DNA from 2 places in the Rhodococcus sp. 2H158 genome. Region 1 is predicted to be linked to the other one. Evidence: riboswitches for the same ligand, from Rfam matches in the RefSeq annotation. Region 1 holds a riboswitch; the other holds the start of a gene.
What was found. Region 1 has a riboswitch for thiamine pyrophosphate ahead of ACWPOB_RS21630 (TenA family protein). Riboswitches for the same ligand answer to the same signal wherever they lie in the genome.
Positions count from the first base shown of each region.

Region 2: another riboswitch for thiamine pyrophosphate. It lies ahead of thiO (glycine oxidase ThiO); the one in region 1 lies ahead of ACWPOB_RS21630 (TenA family protein).

Region 1 is NZ_JBSNCE010000024.1:10,980-19,376, forward strand. It holds gene ACWPOB_RS21605 (APC family permease) at 1-242, shown strand, start outside; gene ACWPOB_RS21610 (IclR family transcriptional regulator) at 245-988, shown strand; gene ACWPOB_RS21615 (sterol desaturase family protein) at 1,008-1,673, opposite strand; gene ACWPOB_RS21620 (FadR/GntR family transcriptional regulator) at 1,670-2,404, opposite strand; gene ACWPOB_RS21625 (carboxylesterase/lipase family protein) at 2,534-4,075, opposite strand; TPP riboswitch at 4,200-4,299, shown strand; gene ACWPOB_RS21630 (TenA family protein) at 4,292-5,011, shown strand; gene ACWPOB_RS21635 (ABC transporter substrate-binding protein) at 5,008-6,042, shown strand; gene ACWPOB_RS21640 (ABC transporter permease) at 6,023-6,817, shown strand; gene ACWPOB_RS21645 (ABC transporter ATP-binding protein) at 6,814-7,578, shown strand; gene ACWPOB_RS21650 (WS/DGAT/MGAT family O-acyltransferase) at 7,585-8,397, opposite strand, start outside.
Region 2 is NZ_JBSNCE010000014.1:160,839-169,235, forward strand. It holds gene ACWPOB_RS15915 (ABC transporter ATP-binding protein) at 1-889, opposite strand, end outside; gene ACWPOB_RS15920 (helix-turn-helix domain-containing protein) at 961-1,482, opposite strand; gene ACWPOB_RS15925 (aldolase) at 1,631-2,416, shown strand; gene ACWPOB_RS15930 (dihydrodipicolinate synthase family protein) at 2,482-3,363, shown strand; gene thiG (thiazole synthase) at 3,443-4,237, opposite strand; gene thiS (sulfur carrier protein ThiS) at 4,230-4,445, opposite strand; gene thiO (glycine oxidase ThiO) at 4,442-5,506, opposite strand; TPP riboswitch at 5,506-5,618, opposite strand; gene thiE (thiamine phosphate synthase) at 5,645-6,334, shown strand; gene ACWPOB_RS15955 (NUDIX hydrolase) at 6,429-7,280, opposite strand; gene ACWPOB_RS15960 (hypothetical protein) at 7,409-8,397, shown strand, end outside.

The DNA of each region.
Region 1 (8,397 bases):
TCGGCTCCGGCATCGTCGCGGTCGATCCCGCCGTGGTGGCCGTCCCCCTGCTGCTGCTCGTCGCGGGACCCCTGTGGTACCTCCTGCTCCGGCGGCGGACGCCGCGCGCTGCGACGGCGATCGGGGTGTTCGACAGCGCGGAATCCGCGGACGTGCTGCCGGGCGCCGGGGTCTTCGCACCCGACCGGCTCGGCGCGATGACCCTGGTGCGTGCCGACCACGGCCCGCATCGGGACCTCTGACGGTGGCGCGCGAGGTCACCGGCCGGGAGCCGACGGCCGTGCAGCGTGCGCTGGCCCTGCTCGAGGCGGTAGCTCAGCTGGGTTCGGGCGCGACCGCCAAGGATCTGGCCCGGCTCACCCGCATCCCGCCGGCGACCGCGTACCGGCTGCTCAATCTCCTCGTCGCCGACGGCTATCTGGTGCGGGTGCACGACCTGTCGGGTTTCGCGCTCGGCCGACGGACACAGGAACTGGCGGCAGCACCGCACGTGGAGACGTGGCCGGTGGCCGAGGCGCTCGAGGATCTGCGCGCCCAGGTGCGGCACGGGGTGTATCTGGCCTCCTACGAACGGGACCGGATCCGACTGGTGGATCGCGACCCTGACCACGAGCTGCTGGGCGAGTCGTCGTTGACCCGGCACCTGCACGCGTCCGCGATCGGGAAGCTGCTTCTGGCCGACCGCCCCCATCTCGTCCCCGGCACTGCCCTGCCGAAAGTGGGGCCGCGCACGATCGTCGAGCTCGACCGGCTCGCGATCGAGCTGAGTCGCATCCGGAGCCTCGATGTGTCCGTCGAGCAGGACGAATTGCGTCAGGGACGCACCGCGGTCGCCGTCCCGGTGCGCGACGACGGCGCCGCGATCGTGGGATGCCTCGCGGCGATCGGCGGTACCGGGCGCATCCGCACCGACGATCGGGATCTGATCGATCTGCTCCACGAGTACGCCGGGCGCCTGCGGCTGCCCGGCGCAGCGCGACGCACATGAGCGGGGTCCACGCGCCGGGTCAGCGGGACGCGTGCAGATTCCGGGCGGTCGGCGACGTCTCGACCGAGGCCGGGTCCGGTTCGGTGCCGAGAATCCGGTCGGCGGTGCCCGCGGTGGTGACGGTGAACCAGTAGTGCTCGTTCTTGAAATGGTGGTGCCGATGGTGGCGCCACACCGCGCGGTAGGGCCGCGAGTTCGGGCGGTAGTCCGTGTGGATGAGGTAGTGCGTCCATTCGTAGATCAGGCCCAGGACGCCGACGGTCACCAGGAACGTCAGTGCCAGGCCGGCCCTGGGGAAGACCAGCCAGGCGCCGGCGACGAGGACCGGCAGCAGCCACACCAGGGTCTGCCAGGGAATGAAGATCAGCGGCACGTCGCGCGGGTCGCAGTGGTGCTCGCGGTGCTTGCGGGCCAGCAGCGAATCCAGCGTCATCCCGGCGACCCGGCGCGGCCGCCAATGCAGGATGCCGACGTGGATCACCCATTCCACCACCGGGAACACCAGCAGTGCGACCAGTGGGACCAGGGCGTCGGAGACCTGCCAGTCGCCGAGGAGTACCCGCGCGACGATCGCAGCGGCGAGCACCGCGCCGATCATCCACGGCGACGGGTGCCGCGCGAACTCGGCGGCGGCGTCCCGCAGGCCGATCGAGGTGCGACGGCGTTCGGTCCGATTCGTACTCATGCCCGGTTCCTCGCATCTGCGTGTTCCGCATGGTCGATGGCGGTCGTCAGGGCCGACGTGCCCAGGTCGAGCAGTTCTCCGGCGGCGCGTTCGGCGCCGTCCTCGTCGTGGGCGACGATCGCGCCGGCGAGCCGTTCGTAGAGGTCGGTGCGGCCGACTTCGGCGATCAGGACGCCGGCCATCGCGGTCATGGCCGGTTCGTAGGCGTTGCGCAGGCTGTTGAAGATCAACCGGAACGCGAGGGAGTCGGCCGCGTCGACGACGCGTTCCCAGAATTCGAGGGCGGCGACCTGCAGCGCGACGGGGTCCTCCCCCGTCGCGAGCCGCGCCACGGCATCGCGCAACCGGTGTTCCGTCTCGTCCGTCGCGCGGGCGGCGGCGAGCCGGGCAACCTGACGGCCGATGAGTCGTCGGGCCTCGAGGACGCTGCGGACGACGTCCCAGTCGGGCCGGCCGTCGCGCACGAGCAGCCGCGGGAGCAGCTCCGGACCGGCCTGGGTGCGGAAGTCGCGGACCGACGTCGCCTCCCCCTGGCGCACCTCCACCAGACCCGCGTGGGACAGACGGGAAATCGCCTCGCGGACAGCGGGTCTCGATACACCGAACGCTTCGGCCAGGTTGCGCTCGCTCGGCAGCGCCGCCCCGGCGGCGAGGTCGCCCCCGAGCACCCGGGCGGCGATCTGGTCGTACACCTCGCCGGAGGCGGACCTGCGGGCGATCGGCTCGAACATCACGGACCGACCGTAGGCCGTAGTACGGCCAGAGGTCAAGTGGTCATACCAGTTTGCTGTCGACCGAATGTCACAGCGGGTCGATCAGAGCGAAGCGATGTGAAATTCGGCCCGCACGGAGCCGCCCGATCAGCTGAAGCCCATCACCTGGTCGCCCCAGGCCTCACGCAGCAGCCTGTCGGGGTCCGGGACAAGGGTGTCGGTGCTGTCGATCAGCAGGGTCATCCGCTTTCCGGTGTCGTACGGCGCCCAGTGCCGGGACCCGTCCAGGGCGGCGGGCACACCGTGATGCGCGAAGGCCAGCCAGCGGCGCTGGATCCGGCCCGAGACCACCGTCGCGGCCTTGCGGCCGCCGAGCCAGAACGTGGGGTCGCGATCGAGCGTCCCGAAGTTGCCGAAGACGTAGGGCAGTTCGGTGGCGTGGCCGGCGCCGATCCGCGCCGCCTTGAGCATCGGGGTGGCGTGGTCGAAGCGGTACACCCACGTCGGCGAGTGGGCGCTGTGCGCGTCGGCGATCCACACCACCGGCATCCGGAACCCGGCGTCCCGCGAAAGCGCCATCGCCCCCGACGTTTTCGAGACGTCCGGATACGCGGAGATGATCTCCGCGATGCGGTCGGGCGGCAGCTCCGGATGATCCGCGGCGAGCGCGTCGAGCATCGCCTGCACGGAGGCGTCGCTCACCGGCATCAGTGGCGACTTCATGAAGCGGAAAATCGACGGCTCGTCCTTGTTGGACCCGATGATCAGGGGAATCCGGTGCGCGAGCCCCTTCTGGAACGCCGCCACCGGATACTTCGGCACCAGGTCGCGATCGACCACCGGCGCCATCGCGAGCGTGCCGGGGAACTTCGTGGGGATCTCCCCGACGAGCACGTCGCCCGCATCGGTCAGCGTCTCGTGCGGCATGTCCCGCAGCGCCCACACCCGGGCCGGCGTGAGGTCGAGGATCTCGAGGAACCGCTCGGCGACCCGGGCCGCCCGCTCGGACCCGTATGCCGACGTCGCCGGCGGGCTCTGCGCGATGGCCCGGTGGAACAGGCCCTCGGCGCGGGGCACGGTCATCAGGGTGGTCAGCGACCCACCGCCCGACGACTCGCCGAACACGGTGACCCGGTCGGGGTCGCCCCCGAACGCGGAGATGCAGTCGCGCACCCACTCGAGCGCGGCGATCTGGTCCCGCAACCCGACGTTGGATTCGAAGGTGGTCCCGGCTGTCGAGAACGACGAGAAGTCGAGGAAGCCGAGGGCGCCGAGCCGGTAGTTGACCGTCACCACGACGACGTCCCCGCGCTCGGCGAGCAACCGTCCGTCGTAGATCCGCTGCCCCGAGTACCCGAGGACGTAGGCGCCGCCGTGGATCCAGACCATCACCGGCCGCGGCTCCCCGTCCGGCTCCGGTGCCCAGATGTTCAGCGAGAGGCAGTCCTCGCCGATCGACAGGCCCGGGTCGATGGGGATCGGATTGTTGCGGCCCTGCGGCGCGATGGGCCCGAACCGGCGGGCGTCGAGCACGTCGGTCCACGGCTCCGGCGGTTCGGGGGCGCGGAACCGAAGGTCGCCGGACGCCGGCGCGGCGTACGGGACGCCCTTCCACGCGTAGACGGAACCGTCGCGGTAGCCGCGTACGTCGCCGTACTTGCACCCGACGATGAGAGTCTCGGCGTCCACGGTCCCTCCCGAACGAACGGTCTGGGGCCAAGGTACCAACAACAGACAGGCTGCACGTGGAGCCCCGTCGGACCGGGCGCCCCGGGCCCGCGTGGGGCGAGCCACACCCGGTGCTATCGTCGCCTCCGTAGACACGGGGTGCTCCGCACACGAGCGGGAGCTGAGATCACACCCGTCGAACCTGATCAGGTAATGCTGACGAAGGGATGTCACGGCATGACCATGCCTGCCCATGCGTCGGTCCCGGAGGGGACCGACCGCTTCACCGATCTGCTGTGGGGCCGTACGAAGGTCCTGCGCGAGGCCATCGACGACCTCGAGTTCCTGCGCCGGCTCGGCGACGGGACCCTGCCGCTCGACGCGTTCCGCTTCTACATCGAGCAGGACGCTCTCTACCTCGCCGGCTACGCGAAGGCGCTCGCCCTCCTCGCGGCGAAGGCCCCGGACCCGGGCACCGCCGCGTTCTGGGCCAACAGCGCGGCGACGGCCGCCACCGAGGAATCGGCCCTGCACCGGGGTCTGCTCACCGGTGGTGTCCTGCCGCCCGCCGAGGACACCCCCGCGCACTCCCCTGCCTGCCTCGGCTACGTCTCCTACCTGACCGCCACGGTCGCCACCGATCCGTATCCGGTCGGCGCCGCCGCGGTGCTTCCGTGCTTCTGGATCTACGCCGAGGTCGGCCGCGATCTGGCCGTCCGCGCCGCCGACGTGCTCACCGCGGACCCCACCCACCCCTACGCCCAGTGGGTCACCACCTACGACGCGCCCGAGTTCCACGCCGCGGTCGCCACCGCGCGCGAGCTCGTCGACGTCGCGGCGGCGGCCGCCACCGACACCGAACGCGACGCCATGGCCGATGCGTTCACGATCGCCACCCGCTACGAGCTGCTGTTCTGGGACACCGCGCTGAACACGCAGGACTGGCCGGCGTCATGACGACCACCTCCCGGCTGCGTCGCCGGCTCTCCGTCCTGGCCGCCCTCACCGCGGCGCTGCTGCTCACCGCGTCCTGCGCCGGCGGCACCGGCGACGACGACTCCGGCGACACGATCCGGTTCGCCCTGGACTGGACGCCGAACACCAACCACACCGGCCTGTACGTGGCCCAGCAGGAGGGCCTGTTCGCCGACGCCGGTCTCGACGTCGAGTTCCTGCCCTACAACAACACCACCCCGGACACCCTCGTCGACGCCGGCAACGCCGAGTTCGGCATCTCCACGCAGGCGCAGGCGACGTTCTCCCGGGCGGCCGGCTCGCGCACCGTCTCGGTGCTCGCGCCGCTGCAGCACTGGGCGACCGGCATCGCCGTCAAGGCCGACCGCGCCGACCTCACCCGGCCCCGGGACCTCGACGGCCGCACCTACGCGGGCTTCGGCGACCCGGGCGACGAGGAGACGCTCGCCCAGGTGATCCGGAACGACGGCGGGCGTGGCGACTTCACCTCCGTCACCCTGGGCACCTCCGCGTACGAGGCCGTGTACTCCGGCACCGCCGACTTCACCGTCTCGTACCTGGCGTGGGAAGGCATCGAGGCCGAGCACCGCGGGCTGCCGATGCGCTACTTCCGCTACACCGACTACGGGTTCCCCGACGCCTACGCGATCGTGATCGACGGCAACGAGGACTGGCTGGCCGAACATCCGGACCAGGCCCGGGCGTTCGTGCAGGCCGTCCAGCGCGGCTACGAGATCGCCGCGCAGGACCCGGACCGCGGAGCCCGCGCGCTGATCGAGGCCGAGCCCGGCGCCTTCCCCGACGAGGATCTCGTCTACGAGAGCCAGCGGATGCTGTCGGCCGGCTACCTGCGCGACGAGAACGGCCGCGTCGGCACCCTCACCCTCGAACGGTGGACCGGGTACTCCCGGTTCCTGTTCGAGAAGGGACTGCTCTCCGGCCCCGACGGCAAGCCGTTGACCACCGAGCCGGACTGGTCGACGTACTTCACCGATGACTACCTCACGCCCTGACCCGACCCGGAATCCCTGGGTGCGGCGCGCCGCCCCGGCCGTGCTGGTCGTCGCCGCGCTGACCGTCGGCTGGCAGCTGTACGTGACGCTCAGCGGCATCCGCCCGCAGGTGCTGCCCTCCCCCGCCCGGGTTCTCGGGCAGGGCTGGGCGCACCGCGACGACATCGCGGGCCATGCCTGGTCGACGCTGCAGGTCACGCTCGTCGGGTTCGCGGTGTCCCTCGTCGTGGCGTGGCTCCTCGCGATCGTCGTGGACTTCTCGCCGTGGCTGCGCCGCGCCCTGGTGCCGCTGTTCGTGGTGTCGCAGACCCTGCCGATCATCGCGATCGCGCCGCTGATGATCATCTGGTTCGGATTCGGGCTGCTGCCGAAGATCCTGGTGATCGCGCTCGCCACGTTCTTCCCCATGGCGATCGGCCTGATCGAGGGTTTCGCGGCCGCGGACCGGGAGGCGGGAGCGCTGCTGCGCAGCATGGGTGCCTCCCGATGGCAGGAGTTCCTGTACGTGCGGCTGCCGTCGGCGCTGCCCCGGTTCTTCACGGCGCTGCGCATCGGGGTCACCTACGCCGTCGTCGGGGCGGTCTTCGCCGAATACGTCGGCGCCACGTCGGGGCTCGGGATCTACATGAGCACCCAGAAGAACTCGTTCCGGACCGATCTGGTGCTCGCGGCGGTGCTGGTCACCGCGGTGGTCTCGCTGGCGCTGTACCTGCTCACCTACGCCGTGGAACGGGTGGTGGCGCCGTGGGCGCAGACGACGAGGAGCCCGCGATGAACGCCGTCACGGTCACCGGCGTGCACAAGGCGTTCGGTGCGCGCACCGTCCTCGACGGCGCCGAGTTCGCGGTGGCCGAGGGCGAGTTCGTCTCGCTCATCGGCCCGAGCGGGTGCGGCAAGTCCACCCTGTTCGGGTTGATCGCCGGTCTCGACTCTCCCGACACCGGCGCCGTCACGGTGGGCGACCGGCCGGCCGCACCGGGACGGGCCGCCCTGATGCCGCAGAAGGATCTGCTGTTCCCGTGGCGCACCGTGCTCGACAACTGCGCACTCGGCCTCGAGGTGCAGGGCGTGCCGCGCGGCGAGGCGCGTGCCCGGGCCCGGGAGCTGTTCCCCGCCTTCGGCCTCACCGGGTTCGAGGATGCCGCCCCCCGGCAGCTCTCGGGCGGGATGCGCCAGCGCGCGGCCCTGGCACGGACGGTGCTGCAGGGCCGCAACGTGCTGCTGCTGGACGAACCGTTCGGCGCCCTGGATTCGCTGACGCGCACCGAGATGCAGCTGTGGCTGCAGCAGGTGTGGCAGCGGGACCGGTGGACGGTGCTGATGATCACCCACGACGTGCGCGAGGCGCTGCTGCTGTCGGATCGGGTGCTGGTGCTCACGCGGCGCCCGGCCCGGATCTGTCACGAGGTGGCGGTGCCGCTGCCCCGCCCCCGGGGGCTGGACACGCTGACGTCGCCGGAGTTCGTGACCCTCGAGAAGGAACTCGTCGACGTCCTGCACGCCACCGGACCACGCAGTTCCGCACTGCCGGACTGACGACGATCACGAAATATCAAGTGCTACCTCGAGTTCCGCAAGGGCGTCCTCGAGGTGGCCGAGCAGCCGCTGCAGGCCGGGGACGGTGCGGCGGCATCCGACGACGCCGAAGTCGACGGTATCGGCGGTGGTGGTCAGCGTGATGTTGAGTGCCTGGCCGTTGAGCACCACCGACACCGGGTAGATCCCGTCGAGCCGGGACCCGCCGCGGTACACCCGCTCCCGCGGTCCCGGCACGTTGGAGATGATGAGGTTGAACGGCGGCGGGGCCAGGGAGACGGCGCCCGAGATCGGTGCCAGCGCGAGCCCGGCGACGTTCAGCGCCGACCACACCGTCGCCTGCAGCGGCGTCATCCCGGCGAACAGGGTCTTGCCCTCCGCCATCGAATCGCTGACCGTCGAGAGCCGGGTGAGCGGATCCCCGAGATGGGTGCCGAGGTTGCACAGCGTGACCCCTACGCTGTTGCCGCCCGCGGCCGAATCGGGAGCGTCCTTGGCTCGCAGCGACACCGGGACCATCGCGATCAACGGGAGGTCGGGCAGGTCCTGCTGTTCGAGGAGGTAGGCACGGAGGGCACCTGCGCACATGGCGACGAGGACGTCGTTGCTCGACACCCCGGCCGCCTGCCGTACCCGCGTGATGCGTTCGCGGCTCCAGGACTGCGCCGCGAAGCGCCGCGTCCCGTCGATCGGAACGTTGAACATCGACCGCGGTGCCTCGTACGGCAACGCGACGCGACGCCCACCGAGGACGGTCCGGGCGATCCGCAGCGCGACGGGCACCGCGCCGATCACATCGCCGGCCAGTGAGCGCGCCGC
Region 2 (8,397 bases), on a different contig from region 1:
GGTACTGCACGTCGTCTCCGGTCAGTTTCATGAACGCCTCCTCGAGCGACGCGTTCTGGGCCGCCAGTTCGTGCAGCACCACCGAGTGCGCAGCAGCGACCTCACCCACCTGCGCGGTGGTGACGCCGCTGACGATCAGCGCGCCCTCGTCGTCCCGGACGGTGTGGCCCTGCCCGGTCAGTGCCGTCCGCAGCGTGTCGAGCTGTGGGCTGCGCACCCGCACCGTCGCCTCCGACGCCCGCTCGACGAACTCCGCGACGGACGTGTCCGCGATGAGCCGGCCCCGGCCGATCACCAGCAGGTGGTCGGCGGTCTGCGCCATCTCCGACAGCAGGTGGCTCGACACGAGCACGGTGCGGCCCTCCGTCGCGAGGGCCTGCATGAACCGCCGGATCCACACGATGCCCTCGGGATCGAGGCCGTTGACGGGCTCGTCGAACAGCAGCACCTTCGGGTCGCCGAGCAGGGCACCGGCCAGTCCGAGCCGCTGCGACATGCCGAGCGAGAAACCGCCCGCGCGCTTGTCGGCCACCTCGGTCAGGCCGACGAGCGCGAGCACCTCCTCGACCCGCGAGTTCGGCAGGCCGTTGGACGCGGCGAGCCAGCGCAGGTGTGCCCGCGCCGACCGGTTCGGGTGTACCCAGCGCGCGTCGAGCAGCGCACCGACGGTCCGCAGCGGCCGCTTCAGCTGCCGGTAGGGGACGCCGTCGATCAGCGCGGTCCCGGCGGTGGGCCGGTCGAGGCCGAGGATCATCCGCATCGTCGTGGATTTCCCGGCCCCGTTGGGGCCGAGGAATCCGGTGACGATCCCCGGCCGGACCGTGAACGTCACGTCGTCGACGGCGACGGTGGAACCGAAGGTCTTCGTCAGTCCGGTCACTTCGATCATGACCCACAGCCTGCCCGATTCGGGCGGATCGCGCCGCGCGGGGTCACCCTACGGTCCTGTAGGCGTCTCGATCAGTGGTTGTCGTTGCATGCGACGACGAGGACCTCGGCGTCCACCGGGCCGGTGCTGCGGAGCCGATGATCGAGGGAGGCGTCGAAATAGGCGCAGTCGCCGGAGTCCAGGGTGACGATCGTCCCCCCGTGGTCGAGTTCGATCGATCCGGAGACGACGAACACGAACTCCTGGCCGCTGTGCTCGGGGTGCGGGTCGTCGGCGAAGTCGCGTCCGGGCCGGACGACGAACGGGGACATCGCTTTCCCCAGCATTCCCGCGGCGACGGGGTGGTAGCGGTCCGCCCCGGCCCGGGCGGGGGCGCGCTCGATCGTCATCCGCGAGCGCGAGGCGTCGTCCGCGAACAACTGCCCGACGTCGACATCGAGGGCGCGGGCGATCCTCATCGCCACCGCGATCGACGGCGTGCTGCGCTCGCGCTCGATCTTGGACAGGTAGCTCTTGGTCAACCCGGTCTGCGCCGCGAGGGCTTCGAGCGTGAGCCCCCGCTCCTTGCGTAGCGCTCGCACCAGCGCGGTCACGGCCCCGTCCTTCCTTCGTCACCCCTCACACGGCGAGTCTACAAAGTGTCCTGTCGAGGTCCCTGCCGGCGAAAGTGGCTGTACATGACACAAGGTGTCCTATAGTCTCCATCGTGTCCACCACAGTCGAGATCGAGGAGGCCGATCGATGTCCGGGACGTTCACCGCTACGAAAGCGGAGTTGATGCACCAGGCCCAGGCCCGCATGCGGACCCACCTTGCGGAGTCCGGCTGGACGACACGCCAGAAGCTCGCCCTGACCTGTCGAATCCTGTTCGACGCCGGGCACGACTCCGGCCTGGCGGGCCAGATCACCGCCCGCGCCGAAGAACCGGGGACCTACTACACCCAGCAGCTGGGCCTCGGGTTCGACGAGATCACCGAGGACAACCTGCTGTTGGTCGACGAGGACCTCCAGGTTCTCGACGGCTCCGGGATGGCCAATCCCGCCAACCGGTTCCACAGTTGGATCTACCGCGCGCGCCCCGACGTGCAGTGCATCGTCCACACCCATCCGTTCCATGTCGCCGCACTGTCCATGCTCGAAGTCCCGCTCGTGGTGTCCCAGATGGACATCGCGCCGCTCTACGACGACTGCGCCTTCCTCCCCGCCTGGCCCGGCGTGCCGGTCGGCAACGAGGAAGGCGAGATCATCACGGCCGCGCTCGGCTCGAAGAAGGCGATCCTCCTGGCCCACCACGGCCACGTCGTCGCCGGGGCCGGCATCGAGGAGGCGTGCTCGCTCGCCGTGCTGATCGAACGCGGCGCCGAGCTGCAACTCGCCGCCATGGCGGCCGGCACGATCGCCGAACTTCCGGACCGGCTCGCGCGAGAGGCGCACGACTGGACCCTCACCCCGAAACGCAGCCAGGCCAACTTCGCCTACTACGCGCGTCGCGCCCTGGCCCGGCACCCGGACGCGATCGCCGGCTGAACGCCCACCGGCACCCGGCGAGGTTGCTCGCCCCCGCTTTCACGAGACGAAAAGGATTCTCTGCCTTGACAACACTGGAAGGCATCATCGCCTACCCGATCACCCCGTTCACCTCCGGCGCCGATGCGACGGTCGACACCGGCGCGCTCGCCGCGCTCGTCGACCGCCTCGTCGGGGACGGCGTGCACGCCGTCGCCCCACTCGGCAGTACCGGCGAGAGCGCCTATCTCACCGAGAAGGAGTTCGACACCGTCCTCGACACCACGATCGCCGCCGTCGCCGGCCGTGTCCCCGTCGTCGTCGGAGTGTCCGACCTGACGACGGCGAACACCGTGCGCCGGGCCCGTCGCGCGCAGACGGCGGGCGCCGCGGCCGTCATGGTGCTCCCCGTGTCGTACTGGAAGCTCACCGATCGCGAGATCGCCTGCCACTACGCCGCTGTCGGTGCCGCGATCGACATTCCCGTCATGGCGTACAACAACCCCGCCACCAGCGGCATCGACATGAGTCCGGAACTGCTGGTGTCGATGTTCGACACCATCGACAACCTCACCATGGTCAAGGAGTCCACCGGCGATCTGTCCCGGATGCAGCGCATCGCCGAGCTCAGCGAGGGCCGCCTGCCGTTCTACAACGGCAGCAACCCGCTCGTGCTCGAGGCGCTGAGGGCCGGGGCGTCCGGCTGGTGCACCGCCGCGCCGTGCCTGCGGCCCGAGCCGTGTCTCGCGCTGTACACGGCCGTCGAGGACGGCGACCTCGCCCGCGCTCAGGCCCTGTACGCCGAACTGCAGCCCCTGCTCGAGTTCATCGTCGCCGGCGGCCTCCCCACCACGATCAAGGCGGGCCTCGGCATTCTCGGCTCGGACGTCGGGGATCCCCGAGCGCCGCTGCTGCCCCTCGAACCCGAGGGAAGAGCCACCCTCGCACGGCTGCTCTCCGCCGCCTGACAGCGCAGGTGGTGCCGCGGCCCGTGCGGCACCACCCGCACGTCGAGCGACCAACCGGTCACCGTCACATCGGGTCGCCCTACGGTTCGAGCGGCGAGGAGGCCTGCGCCCAGAACCGCTTCGGGATGCGGCCCGCGTGCCGGGCCCGGAAACCCGCCTCGACGGCGTGCCGCATCGCCGACGCCATGAGCGCCGGGTCCTTCGCCCGCGTCACCGCGGTCGCCAGCAGCACCGCGTCGCACCCGAGTTCCATCGCGAGCGCGGCGTCCGAGGCGGTGCCGATGCCGGCGTCGAGGATCACCGGCACCCCGGCGGCCTCGACGATCATCTCGATGTGGTGCGGGTTGGCGATGCCCAGGCCGGTCCCGATCGGCGAGCCGAGCGGCATCACGGCGGCGCAGCCGACGTCCTCGAGCCGTCGCGCCAGCACCGGATCGTCCGTGGTGTAGGGCAGCACGACGAACCCGTCGTCGACGAGCTGCTCGGCGGCGGCGACGAGTTCGATCGCGTCGGGCAGCAGGGTGCGTTCGTCGGCGATGACCTCGAGCTTGACCCAGTCCGTCCCGAGGGCCTCGCGCCCGAGTTGTGCGGTGAGCACCGCCTCGGCGGCGCCGCGGCAGCCGGCGGTGTTGGGCAGCGGCGCGATGCCGAGGCGGCGCAGCAGATCGAGCACGCCGGTCCCGGACGCCGCGTCCACGCGGCGCATCGCCACGGTGGTCAGCTCGGTGCCGGAGGCGACGAGGGCCTCCTCGAGCACCGCGAGGTTCGCGGCCCCACCGGTGCCGGTGATGAGCCGCGACGAGAAGGTCCGCCCGGCGATCGTCAGCGGCGGCAGGTCGTGGCCGGGGTCGCGGCCGGTGTTGCGCTCAGCCACCCTGCACCGCCGTGAGAACCTCGATCTGCCAGCCCTTTTCGACGCGTTCGGACCAGCGCCCCCGCGGGAACACGGCACCGTCCACGGCGACGGCGACGCCCTTGTCGGGCAGACCGAGTTCGCTGAGCAGTTCGGCCATCGTCGGCGCCTGCGCGAACCAGCGCTCCTCCCCGTTGACCGTGACACCCACCGTCGGCGCACCGTTCATGACCTTCTCCCCTTCGAGAATCGTTGTGGATCGGCATGTTTCGAGACAGCGAGGGGTTCGTCCGCGAGCTCCGCGACCACCGCGTCCGCGGTGACCGGGGTCAGCAGCACCCCGTTGCGGCCGTGCCCGGTCGCGGCGATCACCCGTTCGGACAGCCGGCCGATCAGCGGCAGGTTGTCCGGGCTCATGGGCCGCAGCCCCGCGCTCGCCTCGTGCAGCTCGTACTCGCCGATCGCCGGGAACAGCGCCTCGGCGTCGGCGATCAGGTCCCGCACCCCCGCGACGGTGACCTGCGTGTCGTCGGCCTCGTACTGGGTCGCGCCCACGACGAGGCCGTCTGCGCGCGGCACCAGGTATGCCGGTCGGCCGTGCACACTGCCGCGGACCGTCCGATGCGGGGCAGGAGCCGCGCCCGGGCGGGTCCGCAACCGCAGGATCTCCCCCTTGACCGGCCGCACCGGCAAGCCCGGCCACAGGCGGGCCGACGCCGCGCCCGCCGCGAGCACCACCCGGTCGGCGTCCAGGTCCGCGAGGTCGCGCACCGGCACATCGACGAGGGCCACACCGGCCTCGGCGACGGCCCGCCGCAGCGCGTCGACGAGGATCCGGTTGTCCACGGCCAGCTCGTCCGGGGCCAGCAGGCCCAGGCGGATGCGCGGCCCCAGCGACGGCTCGAGCTCGCGCACCTCGGCGCGGCCGAGCACGCGCATCTCGTGTCCCTGAGCCGACACCCACTCGGCGATCGTGCGCAGATCGGCCGCGTCGGCCGCGTCCAGCGCGACGGTCAGCGACGCGTCGGAGGTGAACAGGTCCAGTCCGGTCTCCCGCAACAGCTCGGCGCCGAACTCCGGCCAGCGGGCCAGCGACGCCGCGCCCAGCTCGAGGACGTGTTCCTCCCCCGGCCAGCCCTCCGACAACGGTGCCAGCATCCCGCCGGCCACCCACGACGCCCCCGCCCCCGGGGACGGGTCGTGCACGGTCACGGTCCAGCCGGCACGGGCCGCGCGCCACGCGATCGACAGCCCGATCACGCCTCCGCCGACGACGGATACGGTTCCCACAGTTCGTCCACCTCACTCCCTGCGCCGGCATGATCCGGTTCAGGTGCTGACGGTCGGGGCCGGCAGGCCCCCTCTCAGCCCCGCGATCCCCGGGACTCCCGTGTCGATTCGTTCAGTGCAGAGACTACCGTCTTCGCCGTGACTACCTACCGCGGCAACCGTCCCGCCCCCCGGGAACGCCTCGCGCAGGCCCGGCTCTACCTGTGCACCGACGCCCGTCGCGACACCGGAGACCTGGCCCGATTCGCGGAGGAGGCCCTCGCGGGCGGAGTCGACATCGTCCAGCTCCGCGACAAGGGTTCGGCGGGCGAGAAGAAGTTCGGCCCGCTCGAGGCCCGCGAGGAACTCGCGGCACTCGAGGTGCTGGCGGCGGCGTGCCGCCGGCACGGTGCGCTGCTGGCCGTCAACGACCGTGCCGACATCGCCCTCGCCGCGGGCGCCGACATCCTGCACCTGGGTCAGGGCGACCTGCCGGTGCGGTACGCCCGGCAGATCCTCGGCGAGGAGATCGTGATCGGCCGGTCCACCGGCAGCCGCGCGCAGGCGAGCCTGTCCGACATCGAGGAGGGCGTCGACTACTTCGCCCACGGGCCGGTGTGGTCCACCCCCACCAAGCCGGGGCGCACCCCGGCGGGACTCGAGGTGCTGCGGGAGGTGGCCCGGTCGCAGCCGCAGCGGCCGTGGTTCGCGATCGGCGGCATCGACGCCGAGCGGCTGCCCGAGGTGCTCGCCGCCGGCGCCACCCGCATCGCGGTGGTCCGGGCCATCACCGCGGCACCGAATCCGCGGGCCGCCGCGGCGGCGCTGAAAGCCGCGCTGCCCGGCTGACGGTCCGCCAGAGCCAGCCCGCCGGCCGGCAGTCCGCCAGAGCCAGCCCGCCGGCCGGCAGTCCGCCAGAGCCAGCCCGCCGGCCGGCAGTCCGCTAGAGCCAGCCCAGGACCGTCGACGGCGACAGGGTCGGCACGTCCCCGGGCAGCCGGGCGCGCAGTCCCCGGTCGGCCGTCACCACCACCGTGAGCACCTGGTCCAGCACGGCCGACGTGCCCGTCGCCAGGGAGGCCAGCTCGTCGTCTCCGCTGCCGGCGGCGGTGTGCACCGCGGTCCGGTCGTCGTGGATCACCGCCGCGCGGGCCTGCCCCTCGAGGACCGCCTCGATGCGGCTCACCCAGCCGAAACACCCGTCGGGCAGCTCGACGGTGCGGGGCAATGCCTCCGCCAGCTCCCCGAGCAGCCGTGCGGTGGCGCCCGGGCGGTCGCGCCACCAGCCCGTCGGCCGCGACCCGAGGACGTTGGCGGTGTCGAGCAGCATCCGCACCGCGCGGGTCCGCAGGTCCGGCCAGGCCGCCGCGAACCCGGTGTGCAGCGGCATGGTCTCGACGTCGGCCTCCGGCACCCAGCGCAGTTCGGTGCTCTCCCCGTTGAGGGTCGTCTCCATCGGGCTCGGGGTGTCCGCGACGACCGTCGTGTACGTCCATCCCCCGGCCACGCCGGAGGTGACCCGCTCGGTGCGCACGCTCAGCGCCGCCGGGTCGATCCCGGTCTCCTCGTTCGCTTCCCGCACGGCCGCGGCGACGGGACTCTCGTCGCTGTCGCGGGCGCCGCCGGGCAGCGCCCACGTGCCGCCCTGGTGGCTCCACGCCGCGCGATGCTGCAGCAACACGGCCGGGGTGCCGTCGGGCAGCGGCGCGCGCAGCAGCAGTCCGGCCGCGCCGAATCTGCCCCACCGGCGATCACCGTCGGGTCCCACGGCCCAGCCGTCCCCGTCACCTCGCATCGCGTCCGCCTCCCTGCCGCCCGGCCGCCGACCGCGAGCCGGGCGTCCACCGTCCTCGGACGGCAACAACATCCCGTTACTGCTTATATGCTCGCCACACACAGTGCCACATCGGAAGGGGTGCTCTCGTGGACGTGCGCGTGACCCCCACGCTCGGTGCGGTGGGGAGTCGCCTCCAGCGTAGCGACGTGCCGGCCGCCACGACCGCCCACGCCGGACCCTCCGACGAGCTGCGCGACCTGCTGCGATCCACCCCCGCCAAGCTCGTCACCCTCGGTGTGCTGCTCGCCGTGCTCCTCCTCGTCTCCGGGGTCGCGGCGGGCCAGACCGTCACCGGCCGCAAGGCCACCCACGATCGGTTGCTCGCCACCACCGAACCCCTCGCCGATGCCGCACAGAACCTCTACAGCGCGCTGTCGGTAGCGGACGCGGCGGCCGCGACCGGCTTCATTTCCGGCGGCATCGAGCCGAAGGAGGTCCGCGACCGCTACGCCCAGGCCATCGGCGAGGCGTCCGCCCAGCTCGTCGCCGCCGCCGGCGGGATTCCCGCCGACGACCGTGCGGGCACCCGGCTGCTGTCCGGCATCGCCGAACGCCTGACCGTGTACACCGGCCTGGTCGAGACGGCGCGGGCGAACAACCGCGTCGGCAACCCGGTGGGTGCCGCCTATCTCGGCGAGGCGTCGAACCTGATGCAGTCGGAGCTGCTGCCCATGGCGCAGGAGCTGCACACGCAGAGCGTCTCGGCGGTCTCGTCGACGCAGCGCGCCTCGGTGCGGCCCCCGTGGACGTCGATCGGTCTGCTGCTGGTGACGGTCGTCGCGCTCACCGCGGTGCACGTCATCATCTCCCGGATCAGCCGCCGCACCCTCAATCCCGGTCTGCTGCTGTCGATCGCGGCGACGGGAATCCTGCTGTGCTGGCTGCTCGTGGCCGGACTGATCTCGTCGAGCGCGACCCAGCGGGCGATCGTGCACGGGGCCGAGCCGCTCGGCGTGTTCACCGACAGCCGCATCCTCGCGCAGCAGGCACGCACCGCGGAGACCCTGCAGCTCGTGCGCCGCGACGCCACCGGCGAGTACGACGCGACGTTCGACCAGAGCATGTCCCGGCTCGG